2 regions of the Micromonospora sp. NPDC047527 genome follow, and region 1 is predicted to be linked to the other one. Evidence: riboswitches for the same ligand, from Rfam matches in the RefSeq annotation. Region 1 holds a riboswitch; the other holds the start of a gene.
The links. A riboswitch is a leader RNA that binds a small molecule or an ion and turns the genes downstream of it on or off. The one in region 1 is predicted to bind cobalamin.
Positions count from the first base shown of each region.

Region 1 (6,975 bases):
CCCTTCAGGCCCTGCTGGCCGCGGACCGTCCGTTGGTCGCGGCTTCGGCTGCGCAGTGGCTGGTCTCCGTACAGAGCAATGATGGCTCGTTCGCCGCGAACGGCGTGACTAACGCGAACAGCACCGGGCTCGCCGCCCAGGCGCTCTTCGCCGCCGGTCGGTCGTTGGCCTGGCTACGCGCCCGTCAGTTCCTGGTCAGCTTGCAGGTCACCTGCACGGGCGCACCGGCCGACCGCGGCGCCATCGCGTACACCCCCGGCGGGTTCGATGCGAGCACCGCCGCCCGGGCCACCGCTCAGGCCGTGCCTGGCATCGCCGGCGCCGGGTATGCGACGTTGTCGGCCGCCGGCGCTCAAAGTGCCGCGCCCATCCTGGCGTGTGCGCCATGGTGACCCGCCGGCGAGCGACGATTCGCCGACGGATGGCGCTGCTGTCAGCGGCCACCATCGTCAGCGTCGGCCTGGTCGCCGTCGACCCGGTGCCACGTGCCGCGCACGCGGCGGCGTGCGCCCCGGGTGCGGGCGTCACGGTGGTGGTCGACCTCACCGCGTTCGGCCTTGGTGTCCAGACCGGCTGCCGTCTGGGTGATCCGCCGACCGGCCTCGCCGCGTTGCAGGGAGCCGGCTTCGCCGTGACGGGTACCCAACGGTGGGGTCTCGCCTTCATCTGCCGAATCAGCGGCTATCCCACAGCCGCCTCTGAACCGTGTGTCAACACGCCGCCCGCCAGCGCGTACTGGTCGTACTGGCACGCCGTACCCGGCGGCACCTGGTCCTACAGCACCCTCGTCGCGAGCAGCTACTACCCCGCCCGGGGCACCGTCGAAGGATGGCGCTTCGGCTCCGGGCAGGCGCCGTCCATCTCCCCGCCGTAGCGGGCCTCGGTCGGGAGTCCGGGCCCAACCGGACTCCCGACCGGTCCAGCCTTGGGCGGAACGGGCGCAACATCTGGCGTACCGGCCTCCGCACCGCCACCGCGACCGGTGCCGTACTGACCGCCCTGGCCGACCATGTCGCGGTGTCGACATCCTGTTCGCTGCTGCACGTGCCGGTGGACCTCGCCGCCGAACCTGACCTGGACCAGGACCTGCGTGTCCGGCTCGCGTTCGCCCAGCAGAAGGTCCACGAGGTCGTCGCTCTCGGACGCGCACTGCGCGACGGTGTCGGTGGCCTGCCCACTGCTCTGCCGGCGATCCCGGCGGCGTGGCGTAAGGACGGTGTCCGGGCCCGACTCGACGCGCTTCGCCCGGAACACCTACGACGCGGGCCTTACGCGCAGCGGGCCGCCATCCAGCAGGCCCGACTGAACCGTCCACCGCCCACCACCACCGGATCGTTTCCCCAGACCACGGAACTGCGCCAGGCGCCGGGGCAACCCGGACTGCGGCCTGAGGACCGCGGCTACCCGGAGGTCGAACAAGCCCTGACCCGACTCGTCGCTGGCGCCGCCGAAATCCGCAGCACGCTCACCTGAGCCCAGGGCGGGACGGCGGCGTGCCGCCGCCGATGCCGCACCGGCCGCTCGGGCACGGCAGCGTCAAACTGCCCCGACGGAGATCCGCTGAGCGCGGGAGTCCGGGCGGCCGGCGAGTATCGCGGCGAGGATCTCCGCGCCATCGACGACCCTCGGGCCGGGGCGGTTGAAGTAGGCGGGCCCGTCAACGACCCACACCTGCCCCCGACGAACGGCAGGCAGATCGGCCCAGCCGGGCTGCCCGGCCGCCACAGGCAGCTCGTCGACGGTCCGTTCAGGCGTGAACCCACACGGCCCGAACACCACCACGTCGGGGGCCAGGTCGGCGACCACCGACCACCGATGTGGGGTGCTGTGCGCCCCCGGGCCGAGCAGCAAAGACCGTCCGCCCGCGAGCGTGATCTGCTCCGGTACCCAGTGCCCGCCTGGCATCAACGGGTCGAGCCACTCGACGAACAGCACAGTCGGCGCACCGGTCCCCGGGCCGGGCAACGCGGCGAGACGACGTTCGGCGTCCGCCCGGATCTCGGCCGCCCTGCCCGCGGTGTCGGTCAGGGCGGCCACGGCGTCGACCGTGTCCAGTATCCCGCCGATGGTCCTCGCCTCCAGGGACACCACCCTGGTATCGAGATCGATCAACCGAACCGCGTCGTTGACCCTCGCATAGGAGACCGCACACACATCGCACAGGTCCTGGGTCAGGATCAGATCCGGCTTCAAGTCCTCCAGCATCGGAACGTCGAGCTGGTACAACGAGGACCCTCGGTGCGCATCGCCAGTGATCGCCGCCGATATCTCCCGGCTCGTCAACGCCTCGGGCAATGATGTCCCAGTCACCACCGGAACATCCACCAGGGCACCCGGCGGCCAGTCACATTCGTGCGTGCGGCCAGCCAGGTTCCCGGTCAGGCCGAGCATGGCCACGATATCCGTGGCCGCTGGCAGCAGTGAGACGATGCGCACACCCGCCTGCCTACCAGGCATGACCACGCCGCGTCCACTCCGCGAGCCGGACCACGGCGGCGGCCACCGGCCCTCGCTACGACCCGAACGCGAGGCGTACCCCGAGCGCGACGAACGCCGCCGCGCAGATCCGGTTGATGCGCCGCGACCAGCGACCGTCAGTCATGCGACTGCCGAGTCGCCCGGCACCGACGCCCAGGGCGATGTCGACGGCGAGTTGCACCGCAACGAAGACCGCACCGAGAAGCACCAGTTGGGCGGTCGCGTTGCCCTGTGCCGGGTCGACGAACTGAGGCAGGAACGCCACGCTGAACAGGATCATCTTGGGGTTGAGGAGATTGGTCACCAGTCCACGCAGGAAGGCCCGCCCGGAGCTGCCACCCTGCTCCGGCTTCCCGGTGGGCGCAGCGCCGGCGCCGCGCAGGGCCCGCACCCCGAGGATGATCAGGTACGCCGCACCGACCCAGCGGATCACTGTGAACAGCACCCGGCGAAGCGGAGATCACCGCGGCGAGTCCGCAGACGACCGCCGCGATGTGTACCGCCTCCCCGGCAGCGACGCCGAGCGCGGCCACCACCCCCGCGCGGGTGCCGTAGCGGGTAGCGTTGGCCAGCACGAACATCATGTCCGGACCCGGCGTCACCATGAGCACGACGATCGCGGCGAGGTACCCGGCCAGCGCCGCAATGGACAGCCCGAGCACGTCTCAGCCCTCCTCGGTGCCGTCGAGCAGCGCCCGCCGCAGGGCCAACCGGTGCTCGCGGCGGATCTCCGCCTCGCGGTACCGCCGCCGATCACCGTCAGTCTCCGGCAGCAACGGCGGCACCGAACGCGGCTGACCGTCGTCGTCGATCGCGACCATGACCAGATGAGCCGTGGCCACATCGGTGGGCGGCACCGCCCGGTCCCACCGGTCGGCGGTCACCTTGACAGCCACCTCCATCGAGCTGCGTCCGGCCCAGGTGATCCGGGCGTCGACGTGCACAACGTCACCGACCCGGACCGCGCGCAGGAACGCGGTCTCGTCGATCGCGGCGGTCACCGCCGGGCCGTCGGAATGCCGGGCGGCGACCACACCGGCCACCGAGTCGATGAGGTTGAGGATCCGGCCGCCGTGCACCGTACCCATCAGGTTGGTGTGATGCTGGTCCATGATCTGCGACAGGGTCAGGTGCGAGGCCGACGGCGCTCGGCCGGCGGTCGTGGTGGTGTCGTGCACAGCGGTAGTCCGTCCCTCGGGAAACCACACCGCCGGAACCGCGGACACGCTGACGAGGACGCACCGGCGCACACCGCGCGGCATGTCACCCGCTCAGCCCACCCGCGAGGCCGACGGCAGCGCACACGGTTGTGTACGCAGCGCGGGCAGGTCTTCGGACTCGCGGGCCTGACCGGTCGTGCCGGTCCCCTACTGGCCGTCGCTTCCCAGGCCGGCTGGCCCAGTGCTGATGACGGCGGTCGTTCCCACTCACCGCTGCGGGGCAGTCCCGGACTTCCACCGGGTTCCCTCTTACGACGCCCAGCCGGTCACGACCAGGCGAACCAGCGCCACCAGCCAGTCTAGTTGATCGTCAAGGACTTACCGCCGCCGAGGCAGGTGGGCCTGACGTCGACTGGTTCGTCGACCGGTCGTGGCCAAGCTGGCTCGGTTGCCCGCCTGACCGGTCCGACCGCTCGGTACGCGGCAGGGCGAAGGTCGCCGCGACGATCACCTACAACGTCGTCGAGGCGGTCATCGCCATCAGCGCCGGGACGATGGCGTCCTCGACCGCGCTAATCGGGTTCGGGCTCGACTCCGTCATCGAGGTGGCCTCGGCCGGCGCCGTCGCCTGGCAGTTCTCCGGCCCCAACCACGCACGAACGCACCGCCCTGCGGATCATCGCTGTCGTTCTTCGCCCTCGCCGCGTACGTGTCCGTCGAGTCGGTACGCGCGCTCGTCGGCGCCGACCGCGCGGAGCACTCCACGATCGATCTGGCCCTGGCCGCGGTGTCGCTCACGGTGATGCCGTTACTGTCGGGCGCGCAGCGGCGTAGCGACTGCCTCGACCACTAACGATCGCGGTATTGGATGACCGCCGTCCGGCATGCCCGCCGCCAGGGCAAGCCAACTCGGATGTCACCTATCGGTGCAGCAGACCCATACATTCGCTGCAGGTGGTGGCGAACGTGCCGGCCGTGAGCGGCGCGTCGGATCACTACCGAACCCACCGTGCCGACGTGCCGGGCGGGACCAGTCGATGGTCCGCCCGGCACGGCCCTCACCTGTCGCGAAGCTCGTTGGCAGCGACGACCAGGTGCTCGAGAGATGCCTCAACTTCGGCATAGCCGCGGGTCTTGAGACCGCAGTCGGGGTTAACCCACAGCCGCTCCGCGGGGACCGCCGCCACTGCCCGTCGTAGCGCCTCGACGACCTCGGCATGCGAGGGCACCCGGGGAGAGTGAATGTCCCACACCCCGGGGCCGACACCCCGGCGGTATCCGATCGCGGCGAGGTCATCAAGGACTTCCATCTTCGAGCGGGATGCCTCGATGCTGGTGACATCGGCGTCGAGAGCGTCGATGGCGGTGATGACCTCCCCGAACTCCGAATAGCACAGGTGGGTGTGGATCTGGGTGTCGTCGGCGACGCCGGAGGTCGCCAGGCGGAACGCGCCGACAGCCCAGTCCAGGTACGCCTTCTGGTCGGCCTTGCGCAACGGCAGCGTCTCACGCAGGGCCGGCTCATCGACCTGGATCACCCGGATAGCGGCCGCTTCGAGGTCACGGCACTCGTCACGCAAGGCGAGCGCGACCTGGTCGGCGGTGTCGCCGAGCGGCTGGTCGGCCCGAACGAACGACCAGGCCAGGATCGTCACCGGACCGGTGAGCATCCCCTTGACCGGCCGGTCGGTCAACGACTGGGCGTAGGTGGACCAGCCGACCGTCATGGGCGCCTTGCGGGCCACGTCGCCGTAGATGATCGGTGGGCGTACGCAGCGGGAGCCGTAGGACTGCACCCAGCCGTGCTCGGTGGCGGCGAACCCGCTCAACTGCTCGCCGAAGTACTGGACCATGTCGTTGCGTTCGGGCTCGCCGTGCACCAGCACGTCCAGACCCAACCGCTCCTGAAGTCGGATGACCCGCTCGACTTCAGCCCGCATCCGCTCGGTGTAACCAACCTCGTTGAGCCGGCCAGCCCGGTACGCGGCGCGGGCCCGGCGCAGTTCGTCGGTCTGCGGGAACGAGCCAATGGTCGTCGTTGGCAGCGGCGGCAGGTTCAGCCGGGCCTGCTGTGCGGCGGCGCGGTGCGGGTAGGCGCCGCGTTGCCGGTCCGTGCCCCGCAACGCGGCAAGGCGCCCTCGCACGCTGTCGTCGTGCCACGTCGCCGGGGCCGGCGGCAGCTGCGCGGGCAGGGACGTGGTGCCGTTGCGCAGCGCCCGACCCAGCAGGACGACCTCATCAACCTTCTGCCGGGCGAAAGCCAAGCGGTCGCGCAGGTCCGGATCAAGGGCGGTCTCGACGGACAGGTCCACCGGCACGTGCAGCAGCGAGCACGAGGTGGACACCGCGACGTGGTCGGCGAGCCCCGTCACCGCGGCACCGGAGCTGATCGCCGCTCGCAGGTCGGTGCGCCAAATGTTACGTCCGTCGACGAGCCCCGCGACGATTGTCTTACCACGTAGCTGACCCGCTCCGGCGAGCCGATGCAGGTTGCCGGGCCCGGCAACCAGGTCCAACCCGATCGCCTCGACTGGCGTGTTCAGCAGAGCGGGCAGCGCGTCACCGAGTTCCCCGAAGTAGGTGGCGACGAAGATCCTCGGCCGCTGCGGCACGGCGCACAACCGGGTGTACGCGTCGCGGAGGGCGGCGATCTCTGCGGGGCTGCGGTCGCTGACGTAGGCGGGTTCGTCCAGCTGTACCCACTGCACCCCAGCCTCGGCGAGGGTCCGCAGGAGGTCGGCGTACACGTCGATGAGGTCCGTCAGCCGATCGAACGGTTCACCGCTCCCGTCGGTGGGCTTGGCCAGCAGCAGGAACGTGGCCGGTCCCACCAGCACCGGACGGCTCTCGATGCCCAGCTCACGGGCTTCCCGGTACTCACGCAGCGCCTTCGCGGGGTTCGCGGCGAAAGCGGTGTCGTCACCGATCTCCGGTACCAGGTAGTGGTAGTTCGTGTCGAACCACTTCGTGAGCTCCAGCGCCGGCTCGGCGTCGACGCCACGGGCCATCGCGAAATAGGTGTTGAGCGCGGAGAGACCGAGGCGGGAGAAACGTTGCGGGATCGCGCCGACGGCCACGGCGGTGTCGAGCACGTGGTCGTAGTAGGAGAACGTGTTGGACGGAATCGTGCCCAGACCTGCGTCCCGAAGCGCCCGCCAGACCTCGGCCCGCAGGGCGGCGCCGGTCGTCTCCAACCCCTCGGCGTCGATACCTCCCGCCCAGTAGGCCTCCACCGCCTTCTTCAGCTCACGGTTGCCGCCGATACGCGGATAGCCGAGCACGGTGCTCTGACCGAATGCAGTGTTCATGGGTTCCTTCCCTCGAAGTGCCCGAGGAC
Region 1 is NZ_JBEYTK010000001.1:1,937,828-1,944,802, forward strand. It holds gene ABZ808_RS08585 (hypothetical protein) at 1-392, shown strand, start outside; gene ABZ808_RS08590 (hypothetical protein) at 422-874, shown strand; gene ABZ808_RS08595 (hypothetical protein) at 1,018-1,473, shown strand; gene ABZ808_RS08600 (ABC transporter substrate-binding protein) at 1,537-2,391, opposite strand; gene ABZ808_RS08605 (LysE family translocator) at 2,513-2,923, opposite strand; partial or broken gene ABZ808_RS08610 (LysE family translocator) at 2,982-3,083, opposite strand; gene ABZ808_RS08615 (acyl-CoA thioesterase) at 3,144-3,590, opposite strand; cobalamin riboswitch at 3,784-3,999, opposite strand; partial or broken gene ABZ808_RS08620 (hypothetical protein) at 4,133-4,473, shown strand; gene metE (5-methyltetrahydropteroyltriglutamate--homocysteine S-methyltransferase) at 4,697-6,946, opposite strand.

Region 2 (6,975 bases), 260 kb from region 1:
CCGTCACGTCCGGTGCGAGTGCGGGCGATCCGGCAGACTGGCGGTTGCAGGGCTCCAACGACGGCATCACCTGGACCACTGTGGACTCCCGCAAGGACCAGGTGTTCCCGTGGCGCAACCAGACCCGCCCGTACACGATCGACAAGCCGGGACGGTTCGCCCAGTTCCGTCTCGCCGTGACGAAGACCGTGGGCGCCGCGCAGACCACCCTCGCCGAGGTCGAACTGCTCGCCGGGGGTGACGTCGAACTCGGGGGCGGTGACATCGCGGTGACGGCCGCGGACAGCGCGCACGCGACGGCCGGCGTACCCGCGTCGGTGCCCCTGGCGACCGTCACCGGCGGCAACGCCGACGGCTACCGGGCCACGATCGACTGGGGTGACGGCACACCCGTCACCGAGGGCACCATCACGCTGAACTCGCGGGCCGTCTACCGCATCGGTGGGTCGCACACGTACGCCACGCCGGGCTACCACCAGGCGAACGTCACGGTGACCGACGGAGAGAGCCAGAGCTCCGCGACGGTCGGCGTCGACGTGGCGTACGTGCCGAAGTCCGGCCTCACCGCCGCGTTCGACAGCGTCTGCATCGGTGACGAAGGCGTCCTCGCGGCGGACTGCGACGCGAAGTCGTGGGCGTACTCGCGGGCAGCCCTGAGGGAGGGCGGCGCGGTCCAGGGCCAGCAGCAGCAGGTCCCCGGCACGGCGCTGCGGTTCACGTTGCCGGTGATCCCGGCCGGGCAGCCGGACAACGCCACCGGCAACGGGGCGACGGTCGTGCTCGACCTGCCGGACGACGCCACGAGCATCTCGTTCATCGGCGCCGGAACGCAGGGCAACCAGAGCGCCACCGGCACGGCGAGGTTCAGCGACGGCAGCACCGCCAGCATCCCGATCCAGATGAGTGACTGGACGCTGGGCGGCAACGCCAACGGCACCCCGTCCTACGGCAACATCGTCGTCGCCAAGACGGCGTACCGGCTGTCCGGCACGAGCCGGGACGGCGCCCAGCCGTTCCTGTTCGCCACCGCGCCGTACCAGATCCCGGCGGGCAAGACGCTGGTGTCGGTGACCCTGCCGACGCAGACCGGTGACCCCCGTTCGGCGGGCCGGATCCACGTGTTCGCCGTCGCCAACGACGGCACGCAGGCCCCCGCGCTGGCGACCGTCGCCCCGGCCGACCAGACGGCGAACGCCGGGCAGGCCCTCGCGGCGAACCTCGGTTCGGTGAGCGGCGGCGTTCCCGGCACGACGGGCTACCGCGCCCGCGTCCAGTGGGGTGACGGCACGGCTCCGGAGGACGTCACGATCGGGTCGTCCGGCGCGATGAGCGGGCAGCACACCTACGCGCGGGAGGGCACCTACACGGTGCACGTCACGGCGTGGGACACGCTGGCGAGCAGCACCACGGCCTTCACCGTGACCGTCGCCCGGGGCGGATCCCAGCCGACGATCGCGCTGTCGAAGGCCGGCACCGTCACCACCGGCGACGCGATCACCGTCGACGGCAGCGGGTTCGCCGCCGGCGAGCAGGTGACCGTCAGCGTCGGCACCGACCCGTCCCGGACCACGACTGTCGCGGCCTCCGCGACGGGAACGGTCCGCGCCTCGGTCCCGACCTCGGGCGACGCGCAACCCGGACGGTACGCCGTCACCGCGACGGGCGCGTCCACTCGTACGCCGGCCACGGCCACCGTCCAGGTGACCGGGCGGGCGGAGGCGCCGAGCTACCAGCCTCGGGTGGCGCTGCTGAGCACTGCGGCTCCGCGCGGGACGTCGATCACGGTCGACGGCTTCGGGTTCGCGCCGAACGAGACGGTCACCATCACCTTCGGCGACGGCCTCGCGGGCACCACCGTGCGGGCGAACGGCGACGGTGTGATCTCCGGCGCGACTGTCGTCGTCCCGGGTGCGGCGAAGGCGGGCGCGACAAGCGTCACGCTCAGCGGCGCCACGTCGGCGACGACGGTGTCCCGGCCGTTCACCGTCACCGGCGCGAACTGAGCCGGGGGTAGCGCAGCCGCGTGGGGCGGGCCGTGACCACGGCCTGCCCCACGCGGCTCGCCGCGGGCAGAACAGCTCTAGAGCGGGGCGAGATCCGGAACGCCGTAGTGCTGGTCGAGGACCTGCATGGCGGCGCCTGCGGCGATCACGTCCGCGCCGAGGCTGGACAGGGTCACGTCCGTGGTGAGCCAGTCCGCGCGGGGCACGTCGGTGTGCACGGCCTCCTCGACCGCCGCGAGGTAGGTATCCGCGTGCCGCAGGAGGTCGGCGCCGGCCAGCACCACGCGGGAGAGGTCGAGGGTCTGGAGCAGGTTGACCACGCCGACCGCCAGGACGCGGGCCGCCCGCTCGATGTCGCCGGCCTCGGCGGCGTGGTGGTGCACGATCTCCAGGCATCCGTGCCGCCCGCAGACACATGGCGGCCCGTCCAGGGCGACGACGGTGTGGCCGAACTCCCCGGCGTTGGTGTGCGCGCCCCGGTGGGCCGTGCCGCCCAGCCAGAAGCCCCCGCCGATGCCGGACTCGACCATGATGAGGACCGCGTCGCCGAACGTCCCGCCGTGCCGCCATGCCTCGGCGGTGATCCCCGCGGTGACGTCCTTGTCGAGATGCACGGGCAGGCCCAGGTGCGCCTCGGCGAGTTCGCGCAGCGGGATGTCGTGCCAGTGCCGCAGCCCGTGGGCGTCCCGGACCAGGCCCCGCGCGTGGTCCAGCGGGCCGATCATGCCGATGCCCACGCCGGTCAGCCTGCCCCGCAGGTCGGTGCTGCCGGGTATCGCGTCGATGCCGGAACTCAGCGCGTCGAGGAGCTGCGCCGGGGTGAAGTCGCCGGGCAGTGGGCTGACCGTCGAGTGGTGCACGGTGCCGGCCAGGTCGACCAGGACCAGCCGCAGCGTACGGCGGGCGACGTGGGCGCCGATCGCGTACCGGCTGTCGGGGACGAGTTCGTAGACGATCGCCGGCTTGCCGATGCCGGGGCGGCGGACGCCGGCGGGACGGATCAGGCCGTCGGCGGTCAGGCGGGCGATGACCTTGGAGACCGCCTGGGGTGTCAGGCCGGTGGCGTCGACCACGGTCGACCGCTCGAACGTCCGCACGGTACGTCCCACGGCCATGACCAACGCCTGGTTGTAGCCGCGCAGGAAGGTGACGTCGGCTGTGGTGCGCGTCATCTCACCACCCTATTACGCAACGCTGTTGCTAAATTCGCTCGGTGCATGCACTGAGCAGAAATCGACGCCTGGGGGCGGTTCTCGCGTTGGCGCTGGGCGGTGTGGCGGTCGGCCTCACCGAGTTCGCGGCGATGGGCCTGCTGCCCGACATCGCACGCGGCCTGCTCCCGCAGCAGTACGCCGAGTCGTCGTCGGACGCGGTGGCCCGCGCCGGGTGGACGATCAGCGCCTACGCGCTCGGCGTGGTGGTGGGCGCGCCCCTGATCGCCGCGCTGACCGCCCGACTGCCGCGCAAGAAACTGGTGCTCGGTCTGCTCGTCCTCTTCATCGTCGGCACCGTCGCCTCGGCGATCGCGCCGACGTTCGACCTGGTGCTGGTGGCCCGGTTCGTCGCGGCACTGCCGCACGGCGCGTACTTCGGCGCGGCGGGTCTGCTCGCGGCGGCCCTGCTCGGCCCCGGCAACGAGGCCCGGGGTTTCGCCGCCGTGCTCGGTGGTCTGACCGTGAGCAACCTGGTGGGCGTGCCGGCGGTCACGCGGCTCGGGCAGGCGGTCGGCTGGCGAGCCGCGTACCTGGTCATCGCCGGTGTGTTCGTGCTCACGCTGCTGGCGGTGCTGGCTGTCGTTCCGGAGGTCGTGGCGGCCGTCGACGCCTCGCCGGCCGCCGAGTTGCGGGCCCTGCGGACCTCGCAGGTGTGGCTCGTGGCGGCCACCGGCTCGGTGGGCCTCGCCGGTCTCTTCGCTGTCAACACCTACCTCGCGCCGGTCACTACCGACGTCGCCGGCCTTTCGGCCACGACCGTGCCGTGGGTGCTCGTTGCGGTGGGCCTGGGCATGACAGTCGGCAACGCCCTGGGCGGTTGGCTCGCGGACCGGGACCTGCGCCGGAGCATGTACGTCGGTTTCGTCGCCATGATCGTCAGCATCGCCGTCTTCGGCCTCGTCGCATCGAACGGCGTCGGCCTGTTCGTCGGTGCGTTCCTGGTGGGCGCGACAAGCCTCTACCTGGGGCCGGTCCTGCAGGCGCGCCTGATCACTGTCGCGCCGGGCGCGCAGTTGATGGGCGCGGCGATGAGCCAGTCCGCCATGAACATCGCCAACAGCCTCGGTGCCGGGCTGGGCAGCGTCGTCATCGCCGCGGGCTTCGGCTACCTCGCGCCGGCCTGGGTGGGCGTGGTCCTTGCGATTGCCGGCCTGGGCCTGGCGGGGATCAGCTTCTCGGTCGAGCGACGCACGCGGGCCGCGGAGACAGTCGCACTCGCGGGCTGACCCGTCGATCGATGGTGGTGGGCGTCGGTGCCGCCGACACGCCGACGTCGACATGTGGGGTGTGACAAACGCTGCTGCCCCTATATATGGTGTCGAGCGCAGCTGGTTCGGCCGCTCGTTCGGAGTGGTCGAGGCAAGAGGGAACCCGGTGGGAATCCGGGACTGTCCCGCAGCGGTGAGTGGGAACGACAGCCGTCATCGGCACTGGGCCACCAATCGGCCCGGGAAGCGACGGCCAGTAGGAGACCGGCGAGCCCGGTCGTGCCCACGAGTCCGAAGACCTGCCAGCGCGCCGCGTACCCGCACCCGGGTGCGCGGCGGTCCGAGGCCGCGTGGGACGGCTGACGCCACCTGACCCACGCCCAGCGTGGCGTCCGCCGGTGTCTGTCTCCTCGCGTCCGAGGGCCATCTGGTCTCGAACTCGCGAGGAGTGAGTGGTGACAGTCACCGAGGTAGCCCCGGTCAGCGGCGAGACGGCGCTGCGACGGACGCCGATGCAGGTCCGCAAGCGCGACGGCGCCACCGAGCCCGTGGACGTGAACAGGATCGTCCGGGCGGTCGAGCGGTGGGCCGACGACCTGGCCGACGTCGACCCGATGCGCGTGGCGACCCGCACGATCAGCGGCCTGTACGACGGCGCGACCACGGCCGAGCTGGACCGGCTGTCCATCCAGACCGCGGCCGAGATGATCGGCGAGGAACCGCAGTACTCGCGCCTGGCCGCCCGGCTGCTGTCCGGCTACGTCGACAAGGAGGTGCGTCGGCAGGGCGTCACCTCGTTCAGCGCGTCGATCCGGATCGGCCACGCCGAGGGCCTGATCGGCGACGGCACCGCCGCGTTCGTCGCGACGCACGCCGAGATGCTCGACGACGCGATCGACCCGGACGGCGACCGGAGGTTCGAGTACTTCGGCCTGCGCACGGTGTACGACCGGTACCTGTTGCGTCACCCCACCAGCCGGCTGGTGCTGGAGACCCCGCAGTACTGGCTGCTGCGGGTGGCCTGCGGCCTGTCCCGTACGCCGGACGAGGCGGTCGGCTTCTACCGGCTGATGTCCAGCCTGGCCTATCTGCCCAGCTCCCCGACGTTGTTCAACTCCGGCACCCGGCACACGCAGATGTCCTCCTGCTACCTGGTCGACTCGCCGCGCGACGAGCTGGACTCGATCTACCAGCGGTACGCGCAGGTCGCCAACCTGTCCAAGTTCGCCGGTGGCATCGGCATCGCGTACTCCCGGGTCCGGTCCCGGGGCGCGCTGATCCGTGGCACCAACGGGCAGTCCAACGGGATCGTGCCGTGGCTGCGCACGCTGGACGCGAGCGTCGCCGCGGTCAACCAGGGCGGCCGGCGCAAGGGCGCGGCCTGCGTCTACCTGGAGCCGTGGCACCCGGACGTCGAGGAGTTCCTGCAACTGCGGGACAACACCGGCGAGGACGCCCGGCGTACCCACAACCTGAACCTCGCCAACTGGATCCCGGACGAGTTCATGCGCCGGGTCGAGGCCGACGAGATGTGGTCGCTGTTCGACCCGCACGAGGTGCCGGAGCTGCCCGACCTGTGGGGGGAGCGGTTCGACGCCGCGTACCGGGAGGCCGAGGCGCAGGGCCGCTACGTGCGGCAGGTCCCCGCGCGGGAGCTGTACGGGAAGATGATGCGGACCCTCGCCCAGACCGGCAACGGGTGGATGACGTTCAAGGACGCCGCCAACCGGCTGTGCAACCAGACGGCCGAGCCGGGCAACGTCGTGCACCTGTCCAACCTCTGCACCGAGATCATCGAGGTGTCCAGCGACGCCGAGACTGCGGTGTGCAACCTGGGCTCGGTGAACGTCGCCGCGCACCTCACCGCCGACGGCATCGACTGGCATCGGCTGCGCGCCACGGTCCGCACCGCCGTGACGTTCCTCGACCGGGTCATCGACATCAACTACTACCCGACCCCGCAGGCGGCGGCGAGCAACCCCCGCTGGCGGCCGGTCGGGCTCGGGCTGATGGGCCTCCAGGACGTGTTCTTCGCGCTGCGGCTGCCGTTCGACTCGCCGGCCGCGCGGGAGCTGTCCACCCGGATCAGCGAGGAGCTGTACCTGACCGCGCTGGAGACCTCCGCCGACCTGGCGCACCGCTTCGGCGCGCACCCGGCGTTCGGGCAGACCCGGGCCGCGCGGGGCAACCTGCAACCCGACCTGTGGGGCATCGAGGGTACGCAGACCGCGCGCTGGGCCGCGCTGCGCGAGCGGGTGCGGGCGAACGGGCTGCGCAACTCGCTGCTCGTGGCGGTCGCCCCGACGGCGACCATCGCCTCGATCGCCGGGTGCTACGAGTGCGTCGAGCCGCAGGTGTCCAACCTGTTCAAGCGCGAGACCCTGTCGGGTGAGTTCCTCCAGGTCAACACCGCTCTGGTACGCGAGCTCAAGGCCCGTGGCCTGTGGACCGACCGGACCCGGTCGGCGATCAAGCGAGCCGAGGGGTCGGTGCAGGGCATCACCGAGCTGCCGGCCGACGTCCGGGAGCTGTTCCGCACCGCGTGGGAGC
Region 2 is NZ_JBEYTK010000001.1:1,681,736-1,688,710, reverse strand. It holds gene ABZ808_RS07510 (GH92 family glycosyl hydrolase) at 1-2,003, shown strand, start outside; gene ABZ808_RS07505 (ROK family protein) at 2,081-3,175, opposite strand; gene ABZ808_RS07500 (MFS transporter) at 3,217-4,443, shown strand; cobalamin riboswitch at 4,530-4,747, shown strand; gene ABZ808_RS07495 (ribonucleoside-diphosphate reductase subunit alpha) at 4,938-6,975, shown strand, end outside.
Region 2: linked by a shared signal. The riboswitch ahead of ABZ808_RS07495 (ribonucleoside-diphosphate reductase subunit alpha) and the one ahead of ABZ808_RS08615 (acyl-CoA thioesterase) in region 1 are both predicted to bind cobalamin.